Bradyrhizobium diazoefficiens: one gene and its partner. The protein of the gene in region 1 interacts with the protein of each later gene in a pairwise test. Links are inferred from orthologs where the notes say so. Each region holds a gene or a part of one and is shown on either strand. Other genes may lie near its edges.

Region 1 (7,058 bases):
CAGATACGGCAAGGGCACCGCAGTCGCGATCGCCGCCAACATCTCGTCAAAGGAAAATCTGCAAAACCTCGTGGACGAGAGCAACCGCGCGTTCGGCAAGATCGACGTGCTGGTCTGTAACGCGGCGTCGAACCCGTATTACGGCCCGCTCGCCGGCATCTCCGACGATCAGTTCAGAAAAATTCTCGACAACAACATCGTCGCCAACAACTGGCTGATCTCGATGGTGGTGCCGCAGATGATCGAGCGCAAGGACGGCTCGGTCATCATCGTCTCCTCGATCGGCGGCCTCAAGGGCTCGACCATCCTCGGCGCCTACGCGATCTCCAAGGCCGCCGACATGCAGCTCGCGCGCAACCTCGCCTGCGAATACGGCAAGCACAACATCCGCGTGAACTGCATCGCGCCCGGCCTGATCAAGACCGATTTCGCGAAAGCGCTATGGGACAATCCGGAGAATTTGAAAGCCTCGACCTCGCGCTCGCCGCTGCTCCGCATCGGCATCCCCGACGAGATCGCGGGCGCGGCGGTGTTCCTGGGCTCCAAGGCCGGCGACTTCATGACCGGCCAGACCATGGTGATCGATGGCGGCGCGACGATCAGTTGAAGGAATTGCGCGAGAAGGGGCACGCGGCCGCTCAAAACACAGCTGTCATCGTCCGCGAAGGCGGATGATCCAGTACTCTGCGGCCCACATTGGAGAGCTCGCTCTCACCACATCTGCCGCGGCGTACGGGATGCCCCGCTTTCGCGGGGCATGACGGCGAGAGTGAAGAAACGGCGCCGCGTCACTCCACCGCCGCGTAAACCAGGTCCCTTACCAGCGTCCGCGTATAATCACGCTGGCCCGGGCCCTGGCTCATGAACACCACGAACAGATCCTCCTTCGGATCGATCCAGAAGAACGTGCCGGCAATGCCGCTCCAGAAATACTGGCCGACGCTGCCGGGGAACGGCGCGATACCGGCCTCGCGGCGCACGGCGAAGCCGAGACCGAAACCGTGGCCGGGCGACAGCAGCGTGCCGTTGGTCACGACATCAGGCCCGAGATGATCGGACGCCATCAGTTCCAGCGTCTTGCGGCCGATGATCCTGTTGCCGTCGAGCGTGCCGCCGTTGCGCAGCATCAGAACGAAGCGGGCATAGTCCATCGTGGTCGAGACCAGCCCGCCGCCGCCGGACTCCATCACCGGTTGCTCGAGCATGTTGAACAGCGCGACCTTGTCGCCGGTCCAGGGATCGGCCGCGAACGGCTCGGCGAGGCGGCCGGCGTTGGCTTCGCTCGTCGAGAAGCCGGTCTCAGCCATCTGAAGCGGCGCGAGGATGCGCTCCGCGAGGTACGCGCCGAGCGACTTGCCGCTGATGATTTCGATGATGCGGCCGAGGATGTCGGTGGAGCGGCTGTAGTTGAACTCGTCGCCGGGATGGCAGACGAGGGGGAAGCTCGCCACCAGCGCGGCATGCTCGGCATTGCTGATCTTGCGGCTGCGGACGCGAGACTCCTGGTAGAGCTTGTGCACGGGGCCGTCGCCTTGGTGCTCATAGGTGAGGCCCGAGGTGTGGCGGAGCAGGTCCTGCACCGTCATCGGCCGCCTGGCCGGAACCAGCTCCAGCTTGCCGCCGCTAACCACGCCCACCTTCTGGTCGGCGAATTCCGGGATGAACTTGGCGACGGGGTCGCCGAGTAGCAGATGGCCGTCCTCGACCAGCATCATGATGCCGACCGAGACGATGGGCTTGGTCATCGAGAAGATCCGGAAGATCGAATCAAGCGCCATCGGCGTCGAGCTCGCCGGGCTCTGCTTGCCGAGCGCCTCGAACCAGCCGACTTGGCCGCCCCTCGCCACCAGCACGGTCACGCCGGGCACGGTTCCCTTGTCGATCTCGCGTTTGAACGCGTCCGACATCGCCTCGAGGCGGAGCCGCGACAGGCCGAGTGCTTCGGTCTTCGCCTCGGGCAATGGCGGGGTTTTCGGCGCGGTTGTGGAAGATAGGGCGGCTGTCGCGGTCATGGGCGCTCCCGGTGGCTTTTTGTTGTCGGAAACGAACTGTGACCCAGAACGCGCGGCACAAACAAGCGAAGCCAGCGCGCTTCACCCTTGCAATCCGGCCGTCCCCTGTGCTTGAAAGCGCCCCTGATCCGCGTGGCGACGCGAGGGTCCACAGGAGTGTAGCTCAATTGGTAGAGCACCGGTCTCCAAAACCGGGGGTCGCAGGTTCGAGCCCTGCCACTCCTGCCAGTTAGCTGCCGGCTAACCCCTTGATCCCAAACTGTTCGACGGTGCCCGTCCAGAAGCCAAGGCCGACTGGCCGCACCCGTCCATCCTTGACCTTTGACCCCATCCGCAGTATCTACCCGACACTCGCTGCCGGCCCGCTGAGATGCGGATATCCGGCGCGGCTTTGAAATCCCCGAACAATCGAGCCCGATTTCCGGCTCATCCTTCGAGACAGAGGGCTGGGCCAACGGCGGCTGTTCGGAATCCCTGAAATTCAGTTGCGTCTGTCGACGGACGTTGGACATCAAGCGATGGCAGTCAGCCCGTTCAAGTTCTTGCAGGAAGTGCGCTCGGAGACCGCCAAGGTCACCTGGCCGACCCGTCGTGAGACCACGATCACCACCATCATGGTGTTCGTCATGGTCGCTGTGGCCTCGGTCTTCTTCTTCGCCGCCGACCAGATCATCCGCTACCTCATCACCTTCCTTCTGGGCATTCACTGATGGCAACAGCAGCCGCCGCAACCCAATCGTCCGACAAGCGCTGGTACATCGTCCACGCCTATTCGAACTTCGAGAAGAAGGTCGCCGAATCGATCCGCGAGCAGGCCAAGCAGCGCGGGCTCGAGGATCTGTTCGAACTGGTGCTGGTTCCGACCGAGAAGGTCACGGAAGTGCGCCGCGGCCGCAAGATCGATGCCGAGCGCAAGTTCTTCCCCGGCTACGTGCTGGTGAAGATGAAGCTGACCGACGAGGCGTTTCATCTGATCAAGAACACGCCGAAGGTCACGGGCTTCCTCGGCGCGGAAAACAAGCCGATGCCGATCTCGGAAGCCGAGGCCATGCGCATCCTGCACCAGGTGCAGGAGGGCGTAGAACGGCCGAAGGCGTCGGTGTCGTTCGAGATCGGCGAGAACGTGCGCGTGGCTGACGGCCCGTTCGCCTCGTTCTCGGGTGTGGTGGAGGAAATCGACGAGGCGCGCTCGCGCGTGAAGGTCGCGGTGTCGATCTTCGGCCGCGCGACGCCGGTGGAACTGGAATTCGGTCAGGTCGAGAAGGTCTGACCGGACGAGGCGCGAGGCTTTGGTCTCGCGCAACAAGAGGCCGTGGGAGGGAGAGGGCGGTCGCCAGCCGCATCCGACCCAGACCACGAACCTGAAACCGCCGGCCTTGCCGGCACAACAGGAGTGATACATGGCAAAGAAAGTGACCGGATACCTGAAGCTTCAGGTCCCGGCCGGTGCGGCGAATCCTTCGCCCCCGATCGGTCCCGCGCTCGGTCAGCGTGGTCTCAACATCATGGAGTTCTGCAAGGCGTTCAACGCCCAGACCCAGAAGGAAGAGAAGAACACCCCGATTCCCGTCGTGATCACGATCTACGCCGATCGTTCGTTCACGTTCGAGATGAAGACGCCTCCGATGTCCTACTTCCTCAAGCAGGCCGCAAAAATCCAGTCCGGCTCGAAAGCGCCGGGCCGTGACAAGGCCGGCAAGGTGACCAAAGCGCAGGTGCGCGAGATCGCCGAGAAGAAGATGAAGGACTTGAATTGCGACAGCATCGAATCGGCCATGAAGATGGTCGAGGGCTCGGCCCGTTCGATGGGTTTGGAAGTGGCGGGGTAATCGGTCATGGCAATCGGAAAGCGTTTGAACAAAGCCCGCGAAGGCATTGACCGTGAAAAGCTTTACCCCCTCGCGGACGCCATCAAGATGGTCAAGGAACGCGCGAAAGCGAAGTTCGACGAGACCATCGAGGTCGCGATCAATCTCGGCGTCGATCCGCGCCACGCCGACCAGATGGTCCGCGGCGTCGTGACCCTGCCGAACGGCACCGGCCGCACGCTCCGCGTCGGCGTGTTCGCCCGCGGCGCCAAGGCGGACGAGGCCAAGGCTGCCGGTGCCGACGTCGTCGGTGCCGAGGACCTGGTCGAGAAGGTGCAGAACGGCACGATCGAGTTCGACCGCTGCATCGCTACCCCCGACATGATGCCGCTGGTCGGCCGTCTCGGTAAGGTGCTGGGCCCGCGCGGCCTAATGCCGAACCCGAAGATCGGCACCGTGACCATGGACGTCACCGGTGCGGTGAAGGGTGCGAAGGGCGGCTCGGTCGAGTTCCGTGTCGAGAAGGCCGGCATCCTGCAGGCCGGCGTCGGCAAGGCCTCGTTCTCCGAGGAGAAGCTGGTCGAGAACATCAAGGCTCTGGCCGATGCTGTCTCGAAGGCGAAGCCGGCCGGCTCGAAGGGCACCTACATCCAGCGCGTTGCGGTGTCCTCGACGATGGGCCCCGGCGTGAAGGTCGAGCCGGGCACCATTCTCGGCTAAGTCTGGAAATTGCATGAGGCGAGGGGCGGAATTGGGCAACCGATTCCGCCCCTCGTCGTTTGTGGCGGCGTTGACCGGAAACAACAACAATGGCTGACAAGGTCCTGATCTATTCACGCTCCCGAAGTCGATGACGGCGCGCTTTGCCGAGCGGTTCGACCTGCTCGACACCGGTAGCAAGCCCGCGCGGGAGGTTTTCGCGGCCGAGGAGCTGAGCGACATCCGTGCGCTGCTGACGGCGGGCGGCACGCCGCTCGGCGCTGAGGCGATGGACTTCTTCCCAAAGCTCGGCGCGATCGTCTGCTACGGCACCGGCTATGACGGCGTCGACCTGAAAGCCGCCGCCGCGCGCAACATCGCGGTCGGGCACAGCCCCGGCGCCAATGCCGCCTCGGTGGCCGACCTCGCGATGTCGCTGATGCTGGCCACGACGCGGCGGATTTTGGTTGCCGACCAATATGTCCGCAGCGGCGACTGGGCCGCGTCGAAGCGATCGCCGATGATGCGGCCGCAGGCCGGCATGCCTGGCCGCCGCATCGGCGTCTTCGGCATGGGCGAGATCGGTCGCAAGATCGCCGCGCGCTGCGCCGCCTTCGAGAGCGAGGTCGGCTATTTCAGCCGCAGCCAATACGATCTGCCCTATCAATATTTCCCGTCGCTGGAGGCGCTCGCCGACTGGTGCAGCGTGCTGATGATCGCGGTCCGGGCAGGGGCGGAGACGCAGCACGTCGTCAATGCGGATATCCTGGGGCGCCTCGGCGCGGACGGCTATGTCGTCAACATCTCCCGCGGCTCGGTGATCGACGAGAAGGCCTTGGTCGCGGCGCTCACCGACAAGGCCATCGCCGGCGCCGGCCTCGACGTCTTCGAGAAGGAACCGCACGCGCCCGACGCGCTGACCGCGCTCCCCAACGTCGTGCTCGCCCCGCATATCGGCGGCCACACCCTGGACTCGCACGTCGCCATGCAGAACTGCGTGCTGGCGAACCTGACCGCATTCTTCGCGGGCAGGCCACTGCCTTATGAAGTCAAATCGGCCTGAATCGGCCCTTATCGGCCCGCCTGAACCCCCGCCGGCAACGGATTGGAACTGGTGTGAATTTTGCTCTTGGCAAGCAGGCAGAGAGGGGTTAAAGAACCGCTTCCGGACGTGCCGGCTTCGGCTGGCGCGTTCGTGCACGCATTCCGAAAACCTGACACGACAGGAGATCATTCCTTTTCAGGACGTCCGCAAGGATTTGCCCGAAAAGGAAAGAAAGTCCGTCGGCTGGTGGAGTGCGGGCAGAGGTCGGGCGGTTCGCCGGCTGACCTTGTCCTGTCCAAGACTGCAGGCGCCCGCGGGAATTTCGATTTCTCAACGGCTTAATCGCATGGCCTGCATAGACGGGTGAAGACCGGATTTCACTTCGCTCCCAGCTTTGACGGCTGGCTTCGCGAAACGGGTCTGGTTCGGACCTCGACACGCCGTGGGCCTTTAGGGGTTCCCGGAGGGCAGGCTTTGAATTGTCGTCTTGCCCGGCGTGTCCGAAGGGTTTTGGCCCCGAGGTTCAGGTTTGGGCGGGACGATGGGTGCAACCCGGCGGTCCCGCTTTCGCGATGACCGCCAACCGGAAAGAGCTTGCTGTGGAACGAGCGGCAAAGAAAGAAGCGGTCGAACAGCTCAACGGGGTCTTCAAGACCACGAGCGTCGCGGTCGTTGCTCAATATTCCGGCCTCACCGTCGCCCAGATGCAGAAGCTGCGCACGCAGATGAAGCAGGCGGGTGCCTCGGTGAAGGTCTCGAAGAACCGTCTCGCCAAAATTGCTCTTGAAGGCACTGACGTCGTTGCCATCGGCCCCATGCTGAAGGGGCCGACCGTGATCGCCACTTCGAACGATCCGGTAGCGGCGCCGAAGGTCGCCATCGAATTCGCCAAGGCGAACGAAAAGTTCGTCATCATCGGCGGCTCGATGGGGAAGACCGTCCTGAATGTCGACGGCGTGAAGGCGCTTGCCTCGCTGCCGTCGCTTGACGAACTGCGCGGCAAGATCGTCGGCCTCCTCGTGGCCCCGGCGACCAAGCTGGCCCAGCTCGCCAACGCGCCCGCGGGCAAGCTCGCGCGCGTCATCCAGGCTCATGCCTCAAAGGGCGAAGCGGCCTGACGCCCTTCGCAAAACTCAAACCCGAACCAGACTTACACTCAAGGAAACTGAACAATGGCTGACTTGCAGAAGATCGTTGACGACCTCTCGAGCCTCACCGTGCTCGAAGCTGCTGAACTGGCGAAGCTCCTCGAAGAGAAGTGGGGCGTTTCGGCTGCCGCGGCTGTCGCCGTGGCCGGCCCGGCTGCTGGTGGCGCTGCCGCCGCTCCGGCCGAAGAGAAGACCGAGTTCACGGTCGTTCTGGCCGCCGCCGGCGACAAGAAGATCGAGGTCATCAAGGAAGTCCGCGCCATCACCGGCCTGGGCTTGAAGGAAGCAAAGGACCTCGTCGAGGGCGCGCCGAAGCCTGTCAAGGAAGGCGTGAACAAGGACGAAG
Region 2 (7,102 bases), 1.2 Mb from region 1 along the record:
CATAGCCGCCGGTCCAGAGCCGGTTCTGCGTGTGCAGCGTGAACATCGGCTCGAGCAGGAAGGGATAGGACAATAGCGCAAGGAAGCTGCCGATGTTGGAGGAGGCATAGAGAAAGTAAGGATCGTGCCCGGCGGGATGGCCGGTGCGGACGAACCAGGCCTGCAGCAGCGGATTGTTGGCGGCGAGCGCGAAGAACGGCAGGCCGATCGAGACCACGAACAGGCCGAGCAGCCAGACCGCATAGCCCGACGCCGGCGGCTCGCCATAGGCGGAGGCGATGCCGAGCGGCAGGGTGGCGAAAGCCGCGACCAGCAGCACCAGATGCACCACGACGGGAACGATGCGGTTTCTCACCTGCATCAACAGATGCGCATAGGCGTAGCCGGCGAGCAGCAGCGACTGGAAGAACACCATCGCCACCGACCACACCGCCGGCGAGCCGCCGAGCCGCGGCAGCACCATCTTGGTGAACAGCGGCTGCACCGAGAACAGCAGCAATGCGCTGACGAAGATCGCGGCAGTGTAGACCGTCAGCAGCAGCCGGTTGCGCGATGACGACGGCTGCTCCGTGGCGGCGGGTTGCAGGATCGAATCCATGGAAGCTCCGGCTCAAACCCCCGGCGGGCGCCGGACGGGCGCAATGGAGCACACGGCGCCTGAACGGGCAATAAAGAGGCGCGTGATGTTGCGGTGGGGAATGCTTGATATACAGATGTCGTTCCGGGGCGATGCAAGGCATCGAACCCGGAACCTCGAGATTCTCCGGTGCGGAAGCACGCACCGTAGTTCTCGCTTCGCGAACCCCGGAATGACGGTAGACTGGGCCACGAATTCTCATGACCGAAACCGACGTCGTCATCATCGGCGCTGGCCATAACGGCCTCACTTGCGCGGCCTATCTCGCCAGTGCGGGCCTGCGCGTGCGCGTCGTCGAGCGCCGCAAGGTGGTCGGCGGCGCCGCGGTCACCGAGGAGTTTCATCCGGGCTTCCGCAATTCGGTCGCCGCCTACACCGTGAGCCTGCTCAATCCGCAGGTGATCCGCGACCTCGGTCTCGCCGAGCAGGGCCTGCGAATCGTCGAGCGGCGCGCGCAGAATTTCCTGCCCGCGTCCGATGGCAAGTATCTCCTCACCGGCGAGGGACGGACGAAGGATTCGGTCGCGCGGCTCAGCGCGCATGATGCGGCCGCGCTCGATGATTTCTCGCGCGAGCTGGAAGACATCGCCGACGTGCTCCGGCAGTTCGTGCTGCGCGCGCCGCCGAACCTGCTCGATGGTTTCGGCCCGGCTGCGATCCGCGAGGCCGTGAACGCGCTCCAGAGCGCCAACATCCTGCGCGGGCTCACGCTGGAGCAAAGCCGCAGCCTGCTCGATCTCTTCACCCGCTCGGCCGGCGAGATGCTGGACGAGCGGTTCGAGCATGATCTCGTCAGGGCGCTGTTCGGCTTCGACGCCATCGTCGGCAATTACGCCAGCCCCTACGCCGCCGGCTCCGCCTATGTGATGCTGCATCACGCCTTCGGCGAGGTGAACGGCAAGAAGGGCGTCTGGGGCCACGCCATCGGCGGCATGGGTGCGATCACGCAGGCGATGGCCCGCGCCGCGCAGAGCCGCGGTGTCGCGATCGACCTTGATGCCGGCGTGCGCGAAATCATCATCGAGCGCGACCGCGCCGTCGGCGTGGTGCTGGAGAACGGCACCGCCATCCGCGCAAAGTATGTCGCAGCCAACGTCAATCCAAAGCTGCTCTATACGCGGCTGATCGCAGCCGATGCCCTGCCCGCCGATTTCCTCGCCCGCATCAGGCACTGGAAGAACGGCTCCGGCACCTTCCGCATGAACGTGGCACTGGACCGTCTGCCCTCCTTCACGGCGCTATCAGGCGAAGGCGATCATCTCAGCTCCGGCATCATCATCGCGCCGAGCCTTGCCTACATGGATCGCGCTTATCTCGATGCGCGCGCGCGGGGGTGGAGCCGAGAGCCTGTGGTGGAGATGCTGATTCCCTCGACGCTCGACGACACGCTGGCGCCCGAAGGCCAGCACGTCGCGAGCCTGTTCTGCCAGCACGTCGCGCCGGAGCTTCCCGACGGCAAATCCTGGGACGACCATCGCGACGAGGTCGCCGATCTCATGATCGCAACGGTGGATAAATACGCGCCGGGCTTTGCGGCCAGCGTGCTCGGCCGCCAGATCCTCTCGCCGCTCGACCTCGAACGGCAGTTCGGCCTGCTCGGCGGCGACATCTTCCACGGCGCGCTGAGCTTGAACCAGTTGTTCTCGGCCCGGCCGATGCTGGGTCACGCCGATTACCGCGGGCCCCTCAAGGGCCTCTACCACTGCGGCTCCGGCGCCCATCCCGGCGGCGGCGTCACCGGCGCCCCCGGCCATAACGCGGCGCAGGCGATCCTGCGGGATCACCGCTCGCTGTTCGGAAGCCGTGGATAGGTCTGTGGATGGGCCGGGGACAAAGCTGTGAGAGGGCGGTAGTGTCTCAGTGCTTGGCAAGGGAGGGGCGCAGCAATGAAACGAGTCGCGATCGCCGCCGCGGTGCTGATATTTGGTGCCATCTTCGCTTTGAAGCTGACAGCTAACAAGCCTGACCCGAAGTTTAGCGCTCATTTCAGAGACGCTTGGAGCACGTGCAAAGGACTATATCCCGACGCCAAAGGGAAAGATTTTGATGATTGTGTGAGCCGGATGGTTACGGCCTACGAGTCCTTTCCTGATCGCAGGGACCGTGAAATTTCGAACTGAGACACTATGGAGAGGGCAGCGGCGCCGCTTGTTGGCAGTCGGGCAAACCCGGTTGAAAAGGCGCTGGAAAACCGGGGGACGGACGGCGGGATAAGGCGGTGGACAGCGTTGGGAAAACCACGGGACAAGCTGTGGCTTTCCTGTGAGAACCGCCCCCAAAACGACTTCGCCCGCCAGGGGCAATTCCCCGTGCGGGCGGTCGTCGAAACTGCTGTCTATGAAGAAAGGTGCCCCCGCTGGGAATGGGAGGCGGAAATTACTTCAAGGAGCTGCTAATCGAACCGAACTTGTCGTTCATCGTGCTGCCCAGGCTGTTCACCACCGTGATGATCGCCAACGCGATACCAGCCGCGATCAGGCCGTATTCGATCGCGGTCGCGCCGGACTCATCGGACCAGAACTTCAAAACCATGCGCTTCAAGACTCGCCTCCATTTCCATTTCAAGCTGTGTTGGTCAGCCCCAACATCCGCAAATCTACGGACCACAACCTGAGGTCAGGTTAATCGGCGCAGCGCAAGTTGTACGAAAATTGAGAACGAAAGTTCCAGAAATTGAACCCACGGAACCCCAGGATGCAGCCTTCCCCCACCCACCGTGCCAGCTTTTCGCTTCCCGACGAGGCCGCGGCGCGACACGTCGTCGACGTGCTCACCGAGGTGTTCTTCGAGGGCGATGCCGCCGTCGCGGCGTTCGAGCGGCCGGACGGACAATGGGACGTCACGCTGCATTTCGCCGAGGCGCCGGACCAGGAATTGTTGCGCGAACTCGTTGCAAACGCGGCAGGAACTGGCATTGCCGCGACCCTTGCCTTCGATACCGTCGAGGCCAAGGACTGGGTCAAGGCGAGCCTGGAAGATCTCGTCCCGGTGCCGGCCGGACGCTTCGTCGTGCACGGCAGCCACGACCGCGACCGCGTCGCGCCGAACAAGCTCAAGATCGAGATCGAGGCGGCGCTCGCCTTCGGCACCGGCCACCACGGCACCACCCGCGGCTGTTTACTGTTGCTTGACCATGTCCTCAAGAGTTCCCGGCCGCGGAGCCTGCTCGACCTTGGCACCGGGACCGGCGTGCTCGCCATCGCGGCGGCGAAGGCGCTGCATCGTGCCGTGCTGGCCTCCGACATCGACCCGCCCTCGGTGCGGGTGGCGGCCGAGAACGCTGACCTGAACGACGTCGGCACCTGCGTCCGGGTGATCCGTGCCACCGGCTTCGCCGCGCCCGATTTCGCCAGATGCGGCCCGTTCGACCTGGTGCTGGCCAACATTCTTGCCAACCCGCTCAGGCAATTGGCGGGTCCGATGGCGCGGCACCTCGCGCCTGGCGCCCGCGTCATCCTCTCCGGCCTGCTCACCCACCAGGCTCCCGCCGTGATCGCCGCCTATCGCGCACGCGGCCTCGCGCCGCTCAGGCATCTGCGGATCGAGGGGTGGAGCAGTCTGCTGCTGCGGAAGCTTTCGTAGGGCGCGCAAAGCGACTTGTCCGCCATAGCTCAAAGAGAGACGGCGGAAGCCTGCCCACCATTCCGGCCGCGAATTCGGAAAGCATCGTGGGCACGGCGCTTCGCGCCTTTGCCCACGAGACTCCGCCCTACTCCGCCCGCTTCTCGTCCTGCCGCATCGCGCGCTCGCCCTGCAAGACGCGCCGGGCGCGACGTTCGGCGAAACGGTCGATCATCTGGCTGATGAGGCCGCGCGGCTTCTTCGGGCTCGATGCGGCCGGAGCGCGGCGGACCGGCGGCGAAATCTTCTCAAACATGAACGCTGGCATCGTGTGTCCCCTCGCCGCTGCGATGAACCACCTGCTCGAATGTCCCTGTTCTCCGGACGAAGCGCAACTGCCGCATCCCCCAACTCCACTCAATTCGAATGGAATATTTCAAGCACACTCCATGCCAGATGCGACGCAAATGCGTCCGGATTGCGGAGCGATCCCCATGGTCCTAGATTGAGCGCATGTTCGAAGCGCATTTCCAGACATTCGAGGAGCCCGAGGCCGGCGTCGCGTTGACGGCGCGCCTCGCCGCGCTCCGCGAAGAGCTCGCCCGCCGCAAGCTGACCGGCTTCGTCGTTCCCCGGGCCGACCAGCAGCAGAACGAATATGTGCCCCCGTCGGAAGAACGGCTGGCCTGGCTGACCGGCTTTACCGGCTCGGCAGGCTTGGCCGTGGTGCTGACGCAGGAGGCCGCAGTGTTCGTCGATGGGCGCTACACCATCCAGGCCGCCAAGCAGGTCGACGCCAAGGCCTGGGCGGTGGAATCGCTGATCGATCCGCCGCCGGAAAGTTGGCTATCGGCGCATCTGAAGGCGGGCGACCGCCTAGGATTTGATCCGTGGCTGCACACTTCTGCGGCAGCCGAACGCCTCGCTGCTGCCTGCACTAAGGCCGGCGCCGAGTTGGTCGCCGTCGACAGCAATCCGGTCGATGCGATCTGGCACGACCGGCCGCAGCCGCCGCTCGCCCCGGTCGCGGTGCACGGCCTGCAACATGCCGGTGTTGCCGAAGCCGCGAAAATTGCGCAGATCAGGAGCGAGATCGACAAGCTCGGCGTCGACGCGCTGGTGCTGTCCGACAGCCATGCCGTCGCCTGGACCTTCAACATCCGCGGCGCCGACGTCGCGCACACGCCGCTGCCGCTGTCCTATGCAGTGGTGCCGAAGGACGGCCGTCCCACCATCTTCATCGATCGCCGCAAGCTCTCGAACCTGACGCGCGACCATCTCGAGCAGTCCGCCGACGTGCGCGAGCCCGATGCGATGGCTCCGACGCTGATGGCGCTGGCTGGAAGCGGCGCCGCGATCGCGCTCGACAATGCCACGGCGGCCGACGCGCTGAGCCGATTGATCGCGGGCGCCGGCGGCAAGCCGGTGCGCGGCAACGATCCGGTCGCGCTGCTCAAGGCGGTCAAGAACGCGACCGAGATCACCGGCACCAAGACGGCTCATGTCCGCGACGCCGTGGCGCTGGCCCGCTTCCTCGCATGGATCGACCGCGAGGCGCCAAGCGGCAAGCTCACCGAGATCGACGCCGTCGAGGCGCTGGAGACGTTCCGCCGCGAGACCGGTGCGCTGAAAGATGTGTCGTTCCCGACCATCTCCGGCACCGGCCCGAACGGCGCCATCGTGCATTACCGCGTCACCCGCAAGAGCAACCGGCGCATCGCGCCCGGCGACCTCCTGCTGATCGATTCCGGCGCGCAATATGAAGACGGCACCACCGACGTCACCCGCACCATGGCGGTGGGCGAACCGACGGCCGAGATGCGCGACCGCTTCACCCGCGTGCTGCGCGGCCACATTGCAATCGCGCGCGCGATCTTCCCGGACGGCACCAGCGGTGCGCAACTCGACACGCTGGCGCGGCAATATCTCTGGGCCGCCGGCATCGATTTCGAGCACGGCACCGGCCATGGCGTCGGCAGCTATCTCAGCGTCCACGAAGGACCGGCGCGGATCTCGAAGCTCGGCACCACGCCGCTGAAGCGCGGCATGATCCTGTCCAACGAGCCCGGCTATTACAAGACCGACGGCTTCGGCATCCGCATCGAGAATCTCGAGCTGGTGGTCGCCGCCGACATCAAGGGCGCCGAGAAGCCGATGAACGCGTTCGAGACGCTGACCCTGGCGCCGATCGACCGCCGGCTGATCGACACGGCGATGCTGAGCCGCGACGAGCTCGACTGGCTCAACGCCTACCACGCGCGCGTCCGGGCCGCTGTGCGCGAGGGGCTGGATGAGGCGACGAAGGCGTGGCTCGACCAGGCGACGGCGGAGCTGACGGCGTAAGCGCGGGCCGGGCGATGCATGGCCCTACGCGATTAGCGCAATGCTGCTTCTCCACATATCGCCGTCATTCCCCGCGAAGGCGGGCAATCAAGTATTCCGGAGGCAGAATACGTATGCGGAGCGGCCGCGGCGTACTGGATCGCCCGCCTTCGCGGGCGATGACGCCGTTTTGCGGAATGAAGCGAGCGCCCAATCGGCCATCATCGCGCTGCAATCATCACAGTCCCGGAATCCGTATAGCTGCATTCCGAAACACCGATATCCGTCTTGTGCGAGCACGCTACAGTCCGATTCGAAATTCGAACGAGACGGACGCGCATGCACGGCATGATCAGCAAACCGCCGGAAGCGGCGATGAAGAACCTCGCGACCTCGCGCGTGGTGTTGCTGCTCCTGGTCGTCATGACCGGGATTGCCCCGATCTCACTCTACATGCTGGTCCCGGCGCTGCCGGTGCTGGCGACGACGTTCGGCAGCGACATCTCGGTCGCGCAGATGACGGTGTCGTTCTACATGGTCGGCATCGCGCTGTCGCAGCTGATGATGGGGCCGCTGTCGGAC

What was found.
Region 2: the proteins of rplK (region 1) and JJB99_RS10600 interact in binary tests that used the Escherichia coli proteins (3 or more experiments, as listed by UniProt). The link is inferred for Bradyrhizobium diazoefficiens from one-to-one orthologs.

The regions. Positions count from the first base shown.
Region 1 is NZ_CP067100.1:3,399,633-3,406,690, forward strand. What follows is about bases 2,171-5,126. They hold rplK (50S ribosomal protein L11), read left to right. Parts: upstream 2,171-3,412; coding sequence 3,413-3,841; downstream 3,842-5,126. Other genes in these bases: secE (preprotein translocase subunit SecE), read left to right, coding at 2,531-2,722; nusG (transcription termination/antitermination protein NusG), read left to right, coding at 2,722-3,282; rplA (50S ribosomal protein L1), read left to right, coding at 3,848-4,540. In the rest of the region: JJB99_RS16120 (SDR family NAD(P)-dependent oxidoreductase), read left to right, coding at 1-607; JJB99_RS16125 (serine hydrolase domain-containing protein), read right to left, coding at 789-2,012; rplJ (50S ribosomal protein L10), read left to right, coding at 6,164-6,682; rplL (50S ribosomal protein L7/L12), read left to right, coding at 6,737-7,058. UniProt on the Escherichia coli protein: Forms part of the ribosomal stalk which helps the ribosome interact with GTP-bound translation factors.
Region 2 is NZ_CP067100.1:2,242,919-2,250,020, reverse strand. Bases 2,276-5,275 are described here. They hold JJB99_RS10600 (50S ribosomal protein L11 methyltransferase), read left to right. Parts: upstream 2,276-3,331; coding sequence 3,332-4,219; downstream 4,220-5,275. Other genes in these bases: JJB99_RS10590 (aminopeptidase P family protein), read left to right, coding at 4,712-5,275; JJB99_RS10595 (hypothetical protein), read right to left, coding at 4,347-4,526; JJB99_RS10605 (Flp family type IVb pilin), read right to left, coding at 3,014-3,169; JJB99_RS10610 (hypothetical protein), read left to right, coding at 2,524-2,757; JJB99_RS10615 (phytoene desaturase family protein), read left to right, coding at 2,276-2,448. In the rest of the region: JJB99_RS10620 (fused MFS/spermidine synthase), read right to left, coding at 1-598; more of JJB99_RS10615, read left to right, coding at 838-2,275; more of JJB99_RS10590, read left to right, coding at 5,276-6,541; JJB99_RS10585 (multidrug effflux MFS transporter), read left to right, coding at 6,860-7,102. UniProt on the Escherichia coli protein: Methylates ribosomal protein L11.